DNA from 3 places in the Thermus sp. NEB1569 genome. Region 2 is predicted to be linked to each of the others. Evidence: a T-box and tRNA genes for the amino acid it is inferred to sense, from the RefSeq annotation. Region 2 holds a T-box; the other regions hold tRNA genes.
What was found. The T-box of region 2 lies ahead of ileS (isoleucine--tRNA ligase). A T-box ahead of a tRNA ligase gene usually reads a tRNA of that ligase, here a tRNA-Ile.

Region 1: it has a tRNA-Ile gene. The T-box ahead of ileS (isoleucine--tRNA ligase) is inferred to sense a tRNA for this amino acid. The anticodon was not compared.
Region 3: it has a tRNA-Ile gene. The T-box ahead of ileS (isoleucine--tRNA ligase) is inferred to sense a tRNA for this amino acid. The anticodon was not compared.

What each region holds. Positions count from the first base shown of each region.
Region 1 covers NZ_CP092445.1:1,611,380-1,616,094, reverse strand. The annotation lists gene uvrA (excinuclease ABC subunit UvrA) at 1-437, opposite strand, end outside; gene MI302_RS09245 (SIS domain-containing protein) at 513-1,544, shown strand; gene MI302_RS09240 (tRNA-binding protein) at 1,541-1,870, opposite strand; tRNA gene MI302_RS09235 (tRNA-Ile) at 1,953-2,029, opposite strand; gene MI302_RS09230 (DUF2892 domain-containing protein) at 2,110-2,301, shown strand; gene MI302_RS09225 (DUF402 domain-containing protein) at 2,311-2,844, shown strand; gene MI302_RS09220 (hypothetical protein) at 2,841-3,860, opposite strand; gene MI302_RS09215 (NYN domain-containing protein) at 3,864-4,412, opposite strand; gene MI302_RS09210 (NAD(P)/FAD-dependent oxidoreductase) at 4,481-4,715, opposite strand, start outside.
Region 2 covers NZ_CP092445.1:1,347,097-1,351,811, reverse strand. The annotation lists gene ileS (isoleucine--tRNA ligase) at 1-2,509, opposite strand, end outside; T-box leader at 2,544-2,781, opposite strand; gene fsa (fructose-6-phosphate aldolase) at 2,921-3,592, shown strand; gene rho (transcription termination factor Rho) at 3,589-4,715, shown strand, end outside.
Region 3 covers NZ_CP092445.1:409,797-414,511, forward strand. The annotation lists rRNA gene MI302_RS02735 (23S ribosomal RNA) at 1-1,203, opposite strand, end outside; tRNA gene MI302_RS02740 (tRNA-Ile) at 1,398-1,474, shown strand; gene MI302_RS02745 (hypothetical protein) at 1,543-1,815, opposite strand; gene MI302_RS02750 (transglycosylase SLT domain-containing protein) at 1,812-2,480, opposite strand; gene MI302_RS02755 (hypothetical protein) at 2,757-3,863, opposite strand; gene MI302_RS12165 (hypothetical protein) at 3,873-4,715, opposite strand, start outside.

The sequences.
Region 1 (4,715 bases), 260 kb from region 2:
GTGCCCGGGGGGTTCTTCAGGAGGCGGTCGGTGATCTCGCTAGCAGACTGCTTCTCAATAGGGCGGCCGCACTCCGGGCAGTAGGCGGTGCCGATGCGGGCATAAAGAAGGCGGAGGTAGTCGTGGATCTCCGTCACCGTGCCCACGGTGGAGCGGGGGTTGTGGCTGGTGGTTTTCTGGTCGATGGAGATGGCGGGGGAGAGGCCCTCGATGCTTTCCACCTCGGGCTTGTCCATGACCCCCAGGAACTGGCGGGCGTAGCTGGAGAGGCTTTCCACATAGCGCCGCTGCCCCTCTGCGTAGATGGTGTCAAAGGCCAGGGTGCTCTTGCCCGAGCCGGAAACCCCGGTGATGACGATGAACTTGCCCCGCGGGAGCTCCAGGCTGATGTTCTTGAGGTTGTGCTCCCGTGCCCCCCGGATGACGATGCGGTCCATCCGTGGAAGTATACCACTACCTTCTGGGAAGGACCAGGTGGCAGGGGGGGGCTTCCCGTGCCCTATAGTGAACCTATGGCCTCTTGGATGCGTACCGAGGCGGAGGAAGCCCCCAAGGTCATAGAGCGCCTCCTTAGGGAGAACGAGGGCGAGGTGAGGAGCTTGGCCCGCTTCCTGAGGAAGCGCCCCCCGGCTCTCACCCTTACCGTGGCCCGGGGGAGTTCCGACCACGCCGCCCTTTTTGCCAAGTACCTCCTCGAGGCCCGATTGGAGTGGCCGGTTCTCTCCTTGGCCCCTTCCGTCCTCACCCTTTACCGGGCTAGGCCCAGGGTGCCTTTTCCCTCCCTTCTTCTCGCCTTTAGCCAAAGCGGGGAAAGCCCCGACCTTTTGGAGGTGGTAAGCGCCTACCGCTCCCAGGGAGCCCTCACCGTGGCCCTGGTGAACCGGGAGGAGAGCCCTCTTGCCCGGATGGCGGAGGTGGTCCTTCCCCTCCATGCCGGGGAGGAGAAGGCGGTGGCCGCCACCAAGAGCTTCCTCGCCATGCTGGCCGCCACCCTCCACCTCCTGGCCCAGCTGGTGGAGGAAAGCCGCCTGCGCCAGGTCCTTCCCGCCTTACCCGAGGCCTTGCACCGGGCCTTGGAGGCCTCGGGGGAGCTGGATTACCTGGAAGATGCGGAAAACCTTTTCGTCCTGGGGCGGGGGTTCACGTACCCCGTGGCCCTCGAGGCGGCCTTGAAGCTGAAGGAGGTGGCGGGGCTTCATGCGGAGGGGTTTTCGGCGGCGGAGTTCCTCCACGGTCCCCAGGCCCTTTTGGAGGCTGGCTTTCCGGTGCTGGCCTTGGTGCAAAAGGATGAGGCCTTGGAGGCCCTTCTTTCCACCCTCGAGGGGTTAAAGGCGAAAGGGGCTCATCTTCTCGTTCTCTCCCCGGAACCCGATGCCTTGGCCCTGGCGGATTCTCCCCTGGCGCTTCCCGTGGCCTCCGTGCCCGAGATCACCCCTCTTTTCCTGGCCCAGGCCTTCTATCCCAAGGCGGAGGCCCTGGCCCGCTCCCGGGGCCTGGATCCGGACCGGCCCCGGCACCTCACCAAGGTGACCCGGACCCGCTAGAAGACCCTTTCCCCCAGGGGTACCTCCCGCTCTGTGGTGAGGAGGACCACCCGGCCCTCGGCATCCTTAGCCCCCAGGACCAGCACCTCGGAGGGAAAGCCTGCGATGGAGCGGGTTCCCAGGTTCACCGCGCACACCACCAGGCGGCCCACCAGGTCCTCGGGGCGGTAAAGCTCGGTAATCTGGGCGGAACTCTGTTTGACCCCTAAGGGCCCGAGGTCGATCCAGAGCTTGTAGCTGGGTTTGCGGGCTTTCTCGTGGGGTTCGGCCTTCAAGATGCGGCCGATGCGCAGATCCAGGATTTGAAAGGCTTGCAGGGCCTCCATAGCTAGATTCTGCCAGAGGAAGGGGCTGGTACAAACACGTTTCCCGCCTCTTGAGGAGGCGGGACTCTTGCAGATAGGGCGCTGGTGGGCCGTGCAGGACTTGAACCTGCAACCAACCGGTTATGAGCCGGCCGCTCTGACCGATTGAGCTAACGGCCCACGCCAGAAAAGCATTGTAGCACAAGGCAGGACAAGGGACCGCGCTTTAGGGTGTATACTTCCATTTAGAGGTGAAGCCTATGACCGTAAACGAGAGCACCACCGATAGGGTGATTCGCTTTATTCTGGCCCTGGTCCTCTTCTACTTCGCTTTCCAGTCGGCATCCCCCTGGAACTGGATCCTGGGGATCGTGGGGGTGGTCCTCCTCTTCACGGCGGTCACCGGCTTCTGCGCCCTCTATAAGGCCCTGGGCATCAGCACCAAGAAGTAAACCCGCTGCATGGAGGCCCTGGCTTGGCCTCTTTCCCCCGGGGACCTGGTGCGGGTGGAGTTTTGCAAGTTCCCGGGGGATAGCCTGCACTATTTTTGGCAGGCCCGGGTGGTGGAGGTACGCCCGGAAGGCGTCCTGACCTTGCTCCCCCAGGGCGGGACCTTTCACCACGTGGCCAAGGGGAAGGCGGTGGTGCTGGACCACGATGCCTATGTGGCCTTTTTCCCTGGGGCCTGGTACTCCGGGGGACCGGATGTGAGGGAGGGCCGGGTGCTGGAGTATTACTGGAACGTGCAAACCCCGGCAGAGTGGACGGGAAGGGGTTTTCGCCAGTACGACCTCGAGCTGGACGTGCGTTGCCAGGCCGACCATACCTGCCAGGTCTTCGACCGGGAGGAGTTTTTGGCCAAGCGCTCCCTTTACCCCAGGCTTTGGGTGGAGGAGGCGGAAAAGGCGGTGGAGGCCATTTTCCGCCACATGAAAGAGGGGCGCTGGCCTGTTTTACCCCCCGGGGAGCCCCTTCCCTGGATGGAACGGATCTAGGGCGTTAGGGCGGGGACGGAGGAGGGAGCTGGGTCCTGTGCCCCAGGCCCCCAGGCTTTAAGGGGCAGGAGGGTGCGGCCTTCCAGGTGCCAGCGTCCTTCCAGGGCTACCTGGTAGAAAAGGCCCTTGAAAAAGCCGTGGAAGCTATCCTCCCAGGTTTCCAGGTTCTGGGCCCGCAAGGGGTAGTTGTGCCAGGCGGGGCCCAGGTAGTAGAGCCAGGGGTCATCCAGAAGGCGGGTATCCCGTGGGGGGAGGCCGAGGAGGGCGTTGAAGTAGCCTCTAAGCCGGCTTGCGGTGAAGAGGAGGTTGAGGTAGGGATCCTCGAGGGCCTTCCTGGCCTCGGCCTCGGTCTTGGGGAAGGGTCTTGCGGGATCCCAGGCCCCGAAGAGTCGCAGGCGGTCCTGTTGCTTGAGGGCATCCTCCCAGCTCATCTGGGCCAGGCCCAGGGTGCGGCTCAAGGGGGCGTGGCCTTGGACCTCGGCCAGACCTTGGGCTAAGCCGTCCGCCGCTTCCCGCACCCCCCGGGAAAGCCCCAAGGCCTTGTCCCCCCCGTACTGCTCGTTATCCACAATGGCGGCCAGCACCCCATAAGGAATGCCGAGGGCGGAGGCGGCGGCGCGGATCTCCCGGGCGTAGGGAAGTACGTGGTGGGGGGCGGTGGGCAGGCCCTCGAGGTCCACCTTCTGGCCCCGCTTGGCCTGGCCGATGGCCTCCACCCAGCGCTTGGCCGCCAGGAGGGCGCTTTTGGCTTCGGGGTATGCGGCGCGCTTGCCGGAGCGCTGGTTTTTGAGCTCGAGACGGAGCAGGCGGTCGTAGGCCCGGGCCACTTTCTCCCCTAAAAGCAGGTGCAGGCTGGCCTTCAAGCTCAGGTGGAGGCTCACCCAAGCCTCCCGCTCTTCCCTTGGGTAGGGGAGAAGATCCCTGAGGCTTGGGGAGGGGGGTAGGGTAGGGGGGATGGGAAGGGCCAGGTAGAAAAGGCCCGCTGCCAGCAGCACCAGCCAGGGGCCCGGGGGCATAGGTCAGGACTGGGCGTCTTCCACCGGGGCGGGGGGCACCTCCACCGTGGCCTCCACGGGGTAGCCCGCGTAGATGCGGCGGCCCCCCAGGGTTCTCTCCAGCACCTCCCGCCACTCGGGGAGGTTCAGGAAGCGGTCTGCCTGGTTGCGGAGCTCGAGGTCCGCAAGCTCGTGCACGCCAAGGAGGTGGATTTCCTTCCCCATGGCCCTTAGGGCGCTGAAGGTGTGGGCCAGTTCTCCCGAACCGCTGGCCACGATGGCCCGGTCCCAGCGGGGGGCGGTGGTGAGGAGGTCCGTGGCCATCATGGCCTCAAACCGGGCTTCTCCCCGGACCAAGCGGCTCCGGACCGTGTAGCCCATAAAGACCAGGGCATCTATGAAGCGCTGTTGGCGCTCGTCCTCGGGATCGGTGATGGGCACGTAGTAGAAGGCGTTGTAAAGCTGCTCCGGGGTGGCGAACTGGGTGAGGACCCGGCGGTGGTCCACGTTCCAGCCCAGGCGCTTGGTGGCAAGGTACATGTAGGATCCGTCAATGAAAAGGGCAACCCGCATATGCTCCCATCTTAGGACAAAGCCAGGCCCCGGGCTACTCCGGGGCCCGTGAGTAGCGGAGAGGAATCTCAGGCCGGTGCTTTCTCCTCGGCCTTTTCCGAGGAGTGCCCGGGGTTCACCTTGAGGGCGGGGTTGGCGTAGACGGCGGCGTGGTTGGCGGCGATGGCGGCTTCGCCGAAACCCAGCACGATTAGGGGAAGCTTCCCCGGGTAGGTGACGATGTCGCCGCAGGCGTAGACCCCGGGGATGCTGGTGGCCATGGTGGTGTCCACCTTGATCTTGTTCTTTTCCAGCTCCAGCCCC
Region 2 (4,715 bases):
CGGTGGGAGCGGTGATGAGGAGAAGGGGAAGGGGGATGCGGGTCTTGATCCCGCTTCTAGCCCGCACCGAACGGGCCAGGTCCACCACCTTGAGCACCGCCCGCATCTTGGCCACCAGCTCCTCGTCCACCAGATAGGGGTCCACCTCGGGCCAGTCGGAAAGGTGCACGGAAAGGGGGGCCTCGGGGCTTACTGAGCGCACCAGGTTCTGCCAAAGCACCTCGGCCAGGAAGGGGGTGAAGGGGGCGGAGAGCTGGCTGATGGTGACCAGGGCCTGGTACAAGGTGGCGTAGGCGGACTCCCGGTCCAGGGGATCCTCGTTTTTCCAGTAGCGCCTGCGGCCCCGGCGCACGTACCACTGGGAGAGGTCCTCCACCACGAAGTCCCGCAGGGCCCGGCTGCTTTGGGTGGGGTCGTAGGCCTCGAGGGCCTCCGTCACCCTCTGAATCAGATCCTGGAGCCGGGCAAGAAGCCAGCGGTCCAGCTCGGGCCGCTTCTCCACGGGAGGCGGGTTCTTAAGGTCTGGCTGGTCCAGGTTGGCGTAGGTGACGAAGAAGCTATACACATTCCAGAGGGTGAGGAAGTAGTCCCGCACCGTTTCCCGTACCAGGTTGGGTCCGAAGCGGCGGTCCGCCTCCGGGGGAGCGGAGATGTAGATGTACCACCTGAGGGCATCCGCCCCAAACTCCCGGATGATGTCCCAGGGGTCCACCACGTTCCCCTTGGACTTGCTCATCTTCTGGCCCTTTTCGTCCAGGATGAGGCCGTGGCAGATGACGTTTTTGAAAGCGATGGAGCCGAAGAGCATCACCCCAAGCTGGTGCAGGGAGTTGAACCAGCCCCGGGTCTGGTCGATGCCTTCCGCAATGAAGTCCGCGGGGAAGGCCTCCTTAAACTCCTCCTGGTTCTCAAAGGGGTAGTGCAAGGAGGCAAAGGGCATGGCCCCGGAGTCGTACCACACGTCGATCACGTAGGGCACCCGGCGCATGGTGCCCCCGCAGGAGCAGCGGAGCTCCACGGCGTCCACGTAGGGGCGGTGGGGGTCAAAGGGCTCGGGAAGGGGATGGGTGGCCCTTTCCTTCAGCTCCTGGATGCTGCCGATGGCCTCTTCCTTTCCACAAGAGCCGCAGACCCAGATGGGAAGGGGCGTGCCCCAGTAGCGGTTGCGGCTTAGGGCCCAGTCCACCAGGTTCCGGAGCCACTCCCCGTAGCGTCCCTCCTTGATGTGGGGCGGGACCCAGTTGATCTCCTGGTTTTTGCGGATGAGTTCCTCTTTGAAGAGGGTGTTTTTGATGAACCAGGTTTCCGTGGCGTAGTACATGAGGGGGGTGGAGCACCGCCAGCAGTGGGGGTAGCTGTGGAGGTAGCTTTCCTCCTTGAAAAGAAGCCCCCGGGAACGGAGGTCTTTCAGAATGGCCCGGTTGGCCTCGCGGAAGAAGAGGCCCTTAAAGGGCTCCACCAGGAGTCTCCCCTCCTCGTCCACCGTTTTGAGGAGGGGAAGGCCGTAGGCCCTGGCCGTTTCGAGGTCCTCGGCCCCGAAGGCGGGGGCCTGGTGGACGATGCCCGTGCCGTCCTCCCGGCTCACGTACTCGGCCAGGACCACGAGGTACCCCTTCTCCAGGGCCTGGGGGTAAGGGGGGTCGTAGGCCAGGCCCTCCAGTTCCTTACCCGAAAAGGTCCTGAGAATGGGGGTTTCCTCGCCGAGGAGCCTGCGCCCCAGGGTTTCCTCGATGATCACCGCCTCCTCCCCCACGGCAAAGGCCCCATAGGTGTACTCGGGGTGCACCGCCGCGGCCACGTTCCCGGGGAGGGTCCAGGGGGTGGTGGTCCAGATGAGGAGGTTAGCCTGCTTCAGGCCCAGTTTTTCCGGTTCCTTAAGGGGAAGGCGTACATAAACCGAGGGATCGGTGATCTCCTTGTACCCCAAGGAGAGCTCGTGGGAGGAAAGAGGCGTGCCGCACCGGGGACAGTAGGGCACCACCTTGTGGTCCCGGTAGAGGAGCCCCCGGTCGAAGAGGTTCTTCAGGCTCCACCAGATGCTTTCCACATAGGTGGGGTGCAGGGTGGCGTAGGCGTTCTTGAGATCCACCCAGTAGGCGATGCGCTCGGTGAAGGCCTCCCACTCCTTCTCGTAGGTGAACACCGACTCCCGGCAGGCCTGGTTGAAACGCTCGATGCCGTAGGCCTCGATCTCCCGTTTGCTCTTTAGCCCCAGCTTCTTCTCCACCTCCAGTTCCACGGGGAGGCCGTGGGTGTCCCAGCCGGCCCGGCGGGGTACGTAATAGCCCCGCATGGTCTTGTACCGGGGGAAAAGGTCCTTGTAGCTTCGGGCCTGGGCATGGCCCACGTGGGGCATGCCGTTGGCGGTGGGGGGGCCTTCGTAAATGGTATAGCGGGGCCTCCCTTTACGGTTTTCCACGCTTTTCTCAAAGATCCTCTCCCGCTGCCAAAACTCCAGAACCTCCTCTTCCAGCCTGGGAAAGTTGGGTTCGCCGACCTCCTTGAACATACGCTCCTCCCTAAAGAAACGTCCGCGCCCTTTGGGCGCGGACGAAAGCGCAAGGGCTTCCGCGGTACCACCGCGCTTCCTGGAGATAGCCTCCAGGCCCTCATTTGCGCGCGATCACGGGCGCACCCGGCGGGCATTACTCGAGGCCCTTAGCCCCTTTCCTCCCGCGGCTCCGGGGTGATCTTCCCGCCTTTCCTCACCACCGGGCTTCCACCCTCCCCGGCTCGCTTGGGGCTATTGGAAAGGGGTACTCTCCCCATCCTCGCCTTTACAGCTCCCGCCTCCTGGGGTAAAATCCCCCGTTGGCGGCTAAGCCCATGCTAGCAGCCTTTCCCCTGGCTTGACAACGCCCCCATCGGGTCTGCTAGACTCAGGCTAAGCCGGTTCCCCTTCCGCGCAAAAGGAGCGTCCATGGAGCTGTACTTGGATACCGCCAACTTGGAGGAGATACAGGAGATCGCTGCCTGGGGGGTGCTCTCTGGGGTGACCACCAACCCCACCTTGGTGGCTAAGGAGTATGCGGGCCGAGGAGCAAAGCTGACCGAGGAGGTTCTGTTCGCTCACCTACGGGCCATATGTGAGGTGGCGAAGGGACCTGTGTCGGCGGAGGTGACCGCGCTGGAGGCAGGGGCCATGGTGGAGGAGGGCCTGCGGCTTGCCGCCATCCACCCTCACATCGTGGTCAAGCTGCCCACCACCGAGGAGGGCCTGAAGGCCTGCAAGCGCCTTTCCACCCAGGGGGTGAAGGTGAACATGACCTTGATCTTTTCCGCCAACCAGGCTCTTCTGGCGGCCCGGGCAGGGGCGGCCTACGTTTCCCCCTTCCTGGGCCGGGTGGACGATATCTCCTGGGACGGGGGAGAGCTTTTGCGGGAGATCGTGGAGCTGATCCAGGTCCAGAACCTGCCGGTCAAGGTCATCGCTGCCTCCATCCGTCACCCCCGCCATGTGACGGAGGCCGCCCTTCTGGGGGCGGACATCGCCACCATGCCCTATACGGTTTTCAAGCAGCTTCTTAAGCATCCTTTGACGGACATAGGGCTTAGACGCTTTATGGAGGACTGGGAGAAGGTCAAGCCATGAGGAGAAAAGCGGATACCCAACAAGAAGCGCCCCTCACTTACCAGGAGCTTTCGGCCAAGATTCTGCCGGAGCTGCACCTCCTGGCCCAGGAAGCGGGCATAGAGAACTACAAGCGCATGAAGAAGGACCAGCTCATTATGGCCCTCCTGGAGCGGCAGACCCAAGGGGAGGGCCTGCAGCTGGTCAAGGGTTACCTGGAGATCAGTCCGGATGGGTACGGCTTCATCACCGAGAGCTTGTACAACCTGGAATCCCGTGTGGCCATCGTCTCCGCCGGCCTTATCCGGCAGTATGCCTTGAGGAGCGGGGACTACATCGTGGGCCGGGTGCGACCTCCGCGGGAGAACGAGCGCTACGGCACCCTCCTCAAGGTGGAGGCGGTGAACGACCTGGACCCTGAGGCGGCCAAGAACCGGCCCCGCTTTGACGAGCTCATCCCCCAGTTCCCCGACCGGCAGATCAAGCTGGAAACCACCCCTGATGAGCTTTCCACCCGGGTGATCGACCTGCTGGCCCCCATCGGCCGGGGGCAGCGGGGGCTCATCGTGGCCCCGCCCAAGGCGGGTAAGACCACCCTCCTCAAGAAGATCGCCAATGCGGTCCTGAAGAACGAACCCGACATCAAGGTGATCGTTTTGCTCATAGACGAGCGCCCCGAGGAGGTCACGGACTTCCGGGAAAGCGTCCAGGGAGCCGAGGTCATCGCCAGCACTTTTGACGAACCGCCTCAGAACCATATCCGGGTGGCGGAGTTCGTCCATGAGAGGGCCAAGCGCATCGTGGAGGAGGGCGGCCATGTGATGATCCTCCTGGACTCCATCACCCGCCTGGCCCGGGCCAACAACCTGGTAACCCCGCCCACGGGCCGTACCCTGTCGGGCGGTTTGGACTCCGCTGCCCTGTACTTCCCCAAGCGCTTCCTGGGAGCGGCCCGCAACATCCGGGGTGGAGGTAGCCTCACCATCCTGGCCACGGCCCTGGTGGAAACGGGAAGCCGCATGGACGACGTGATCTTTGAGGAGTTCAAGGGGACGGGCAACATGGAGCTCCACCTTTCCCGCCGCCTCGAGGAGCGCCGCATCTTCCCGGCCATCGACATCCTGAAGTCCGGGACCCGTCGGGA
Region 3 (4,715 bases), 940 kb from region 2:
AGGGATCACCCCTCAGACCCGCAGCTTCGGCGCTGGGCTTAAGCCCCGATCATTTTCGGCGCAGCGTCACTCGACCAGTGAGCTATTACGCACTCTTTAAAGGATGGCTGCTTCTAAGCCAACCTCCTGGCTGTCTCAGCAACGCCACATCCTTTCCCACTTAGCCCAGACTTCGGGACCTTAGCTGGCGGTCTCGGTTGTTCCCGCGCTTGGACACGGACGTTATCGCTCGCGCCCTCACTCCCAGGCTCCACCTTAGACCCTTCGGAGTTTGACAGGGTTTGGTAGGCTGGTGGGCCCCCTAGCCCTATCAGTGCTCTACAGGCCCCAGTCAGCACCTGAGGCTGACCCTAAAGTCATTTCGGGGAGAACCAGCTATCTCCGGGTTCGGTTAGCTTTTCACTCCTAACCCCAGCTCATCCGAGGGGTTTGCATCCCCCACCGGTTCGGGCCTCCACTGGGCTTCACCCCAGCTTCACCCTGGCCAGGGCTAGCTCACCCGGTTTCGGGTCCACGGCCGCGGACTAACGCCCTATTCGGACTCGGTTTCCCTACGCCTCCGCCTCAACGGCTTAAGCTCGCCCACGACCGTGAGTCGCCGGCTCATGCTTCAATAGGCACGCCGCAACCCCTAAAGGGGCCGCGACTGCTTGTAAGCCCACGGTTTCAGGCTCTATTTCACTCCCCTCCCGGGGTTCTTTTCACCTTTCCCTCACGGTACTGGTTCACTATCGGTCACCCGGAGTACTTAGCCTTAGGCGGTGGTCCGCCCAGATTCCCCCATGGCTCCACGAACCACAGGGTACTCGGGTACCCTCACCTATCCCCTCCCCTTTCGCCTACAGGGCTTTCACCTTCTCTGGCGCTGCTTCCCAACAGCTTCGGCTAGAGTCGGGGATTCGGTATCCGAGGGCCCCACTACCCCGCCCGGACAAGCCAGACGGTTTAGGCTCTTCCCCTTTCGCTCGCCGCTACTCAGGGAGTCGCTTTCGCTTTCCTCTCCTCTGGGTACTGAGATGTTTCAGTTCCCCAGGTTCCCCCCGCCAATCGGCGGTGACCCGTGTTCCCACGGGCCGGGTTCCCCCATTCGGACATCCAGGGATCCACGCCCGCTACCGGCTCCCCCTGGCTTATCGCAGGTAGCCACGTCCTTCATCGGCTCGGGTGCCAAGGCATCCACCGTGGGCCCTTAGCATCTTGACCCTCAAAGGCCGCTCATCACGGCCTCTAACTACCTATCCTCCACCCCAGCTTTCAAGATCCCCCGCCGCCCCTTCAGGCAGCGCAAAGAAAAAACTACCAGACCAACACAAGACTGTCAAGGGGGGCCGTGGGGGTAGGCCTCTGGGTATCTTGACGGAAAGGCTTCCCCTCGTTAAGCTAGTTTTTGCGTGCGGGGGCGATTAGCTCAGCTGGTCAGAGCGCACGCCTGATAAGCGTGAGGTCGGTGGTTCAAGTCCACCATCGCCCACCACGATGAGAAAGGCAAATCCCCGGGGTCACCAAGGCCCCGGGGAGCGCCTTTTGACACCTACACGACACCTAATAGCCCGTTGTTAGGTGGTAGACCAAATAACCCATAGCCCCGCCCAAAAGGGCGGCCATGACCCCTGCCCACCACGGATGCCTTCGGGCCCACGCCAGAAACTGCCCCGAGATGGTGAGCCCCGTGCGGCGCACGGCCCACAGCTCCACGATCCCAAGCCAAAGGATCAGGCCGCCTAGGAAGAGCAGCCACCACCAGAGGCCCGCCAACGCAAAGGCGACAGCCAGTGTCGCAAACATGAGCAGGATGCCCCAAGGAAGCTGCCTCATACCCTCAGCTCGGAGTATTGGGACGCCCAGGCCAGGATCTGGTCTACATAGGCGTCATTCCGCTCACCCCGCCTATAAGCGGTAGGCCCCCGGTTGTAGGCGTGCAGGACATCGCACCACGTGGGAAACTGCCCCTTCAACCACGCCAGATAGCGGATCCCCGCCGCCGTGGCGTACTGCACCCGGGCCGGGATGGGCATGTTGAGGAGGAGGGTGGGGTCCATGCCCACCTGGCGGAAGGCGCAGGGTTTGACCTGAAGCGGGCCGATCTCGGACCCCGAGGCGCAGGTGGCCCCGTTGCTGCTGATCTGGAGGGCGTACGCCACCCGGTCCACGTGGGGGTTGAAGGAGGACTCTCGCCGGGCCAGGGCCACCACGAGGTCCGGGGGCACCCCCATCCCTTCCGCCTGGGCCAGGGCCCCGGCCACGATCTGGGCCAGGTTCCGCCCCCCGCAGTCCCCGCAGGACTGCCGGGCCAGGGCGGGGTTGACTTCCGAAATGCGAGCATAAATGCGGTCAATCAAGCTCCACCGGTCCTTGTCCAAGGGCGGGGGCCCCGGGGGAGGGTAGGGGCAGGCGCTTCCAGAACCAGGGGTTCCCCCACCCCCACCACGCGCCGGGCGGGGCCGAAGGAGGAGGAAGGCGGCCAGGCCGCCCAACGCCACCACCCCCCAGCTAACCCCTCCGGTGCGCAACGTCTTCCACCCCCCTAGCCGTGCGGCGGATCCGCTTCATGCCCCGGTTCAAGGTCAACATCCCGCCGGCGTGGTACCAGACAAAGCCGTGGATGTCCCAGTAACGCGCCATGCCCCCTTTGGCCTCTGCTCCCGGGACGTGCCGTCCATGTTTGCGGGCCAACGGGAATAGTCCAACGTCCAAAACGGGCACCCCCTGAGCCGGGGGTACAACCAGGTCTCGGATTGCCCATCCTTGCGGGATCATCACGGCCCCCAGGTCAAAGTCCATTCTCCAACGACGAGCTTGTAGAGGTTGCTTTTGGTGAACTTTACGCCGCTGTTGAACGCGAGGGCGAAGCCGCCGACGTGGGACGAGCCAGAGTACCTGATTATCGCAAACCCATAGATGTCGCGGTTGTAATCGGTGGCGGGGATGGTGATGGCGTTTATCTTCCGACCTCTGGTGATGGCTGTGAACATCCCGGAAGTTATTTGGTACCCGACTGGGGAGGAGTAGTTTCCAAACTGAGAGTCTAAGTTCGGCGCCTTATAGGCGTCTAGGGGGTAGAAATACAAGGCGTCGATGTTGTTTCCCACGTACGCCATAGCCCACCACGACAGCAGATAGAGGTCGCCCATTCCGCTATCGTATGCGTTATAGTAGCGCGTGGCGAACACCTTCCCGGCGAAGGTACCAAGGTTGGCAATGTTTATGCTTGCGTCCTGCGGCGCCCCGGCGTTTGGAGAGTAGCTGACCTGATAGGCGTAAATGAGCCGTAGCCTCTGGTCCGAAGCTAGCGAGATGACCACGGGGTTACCCAGCCCGTCCCGGAACAGCTCCCTGGTCATCAGGTTGCCCCCTGCGCTACCGGAGGGACTGAACCCCCACTCGGTGAGGTTTCTGCCGCCCACCTGGGCTTCGGTGAACTCGCGCTTCTTTGTGATGATGAATGTTCCAACCCCGGGGCCGGAGGTGGACTGGCGCGCAATCGTGTCGGGTTCGCCGCTTACTCCGGCGTTCGTCCTCGCTACTTCGGCTACTAACCCCGCCTGGGTCGCATTCGGTGGCGTTGAGCCCGTGCCCACTACGGCGTAGTCGGCGAGCGAGGCAAATCCGCTGCTCGGTATTAGCGCGTCATAGGTCTGGGTCAAGATGAGGTTGTGCTGTTCGGCCTCCTTCTCAACGACCCAAATCTTCTCCCTTCCGAGCCCGCCCGGGCCGGAGGTCAGGCGCTCCTTATAGCGCCCCACCTGCCAATGCAGGTGTTGCGGTTGCAGGCGGGCGCTGAATGTCGGTGGCGGCGGCAGAAGGGGCCGCACCACAACCCTCGGTATCAGGATTTCCTTGCCGGGCACGATAATCTTTCCCATGCTTCCTCCTTAGGCGAGTTCGTAGCTCCCTGTGGTTGGGGCAGAGAGGGTAGCCGAACCCAGGGCTTCGTAGCCAGGGGGGAAGTAGTTTGCCCCTCTCGAGTCCACGACCACCACTACCAGGGCGTAGGTTCCCGTGGTCGGGGCGGAGAGGGTAGCGGTGCCAAGGTTCTCCGTCCCAAGGTTCTGAACGACCACGATAGGAACGTAGCTCCCCGTGGCGGGTGCCGATAGGGTGGCCGAGCCAATGCCCTCCGTCCCGAGGTCCACGATGACCACGATGGGGATGTAGTCCCCAGTAGCGGGAGCGGTAAGGGTAGCTTGGCCTAAGTCCTCCATCCCGAGGTCCAGGGTGACTACGATGGGGATGTAATCGCCCGTGGTGGGGGCGGAGAGGCTGGCCGGGCCCAGAGCGTCCTCAACCCGCACGGGATATATCTCGGACCGCACGGCGTAGCCGGTGGCCCCCAGGGCGTCCAAGAAGCTTCCCAACAGCTCCACCTGGTAGGGCAAGGCTACGGCCTGGTCCAGCACCACAGGTTGGTCAAAGGTCTGGATGGTGTGGGCCGTGGCGTACAGCTCCCGCTGGACTCGCATGGCCAGGCTCGTGCGGTCGGGGGAGAGATGGAAGAGGAGCACGTCCGAGTCCGGAGGGTAGTAGCCAATGGTGGCGTCCTGGATGAGGACGGGGTCCACGCCCGGGAAAGGGCCCCGCTGAACGAAGGACTGACTAAGGGGGTCCCACTGCCGCACCCAGACCTCCCCCTCCCGCTCGTAGGCCACCACGTGCCGGGCCGCCTGGTCAAAGGCCAGGGCCATATGGGCGACTTCCTCCACCGGGTGAGGGAGGGG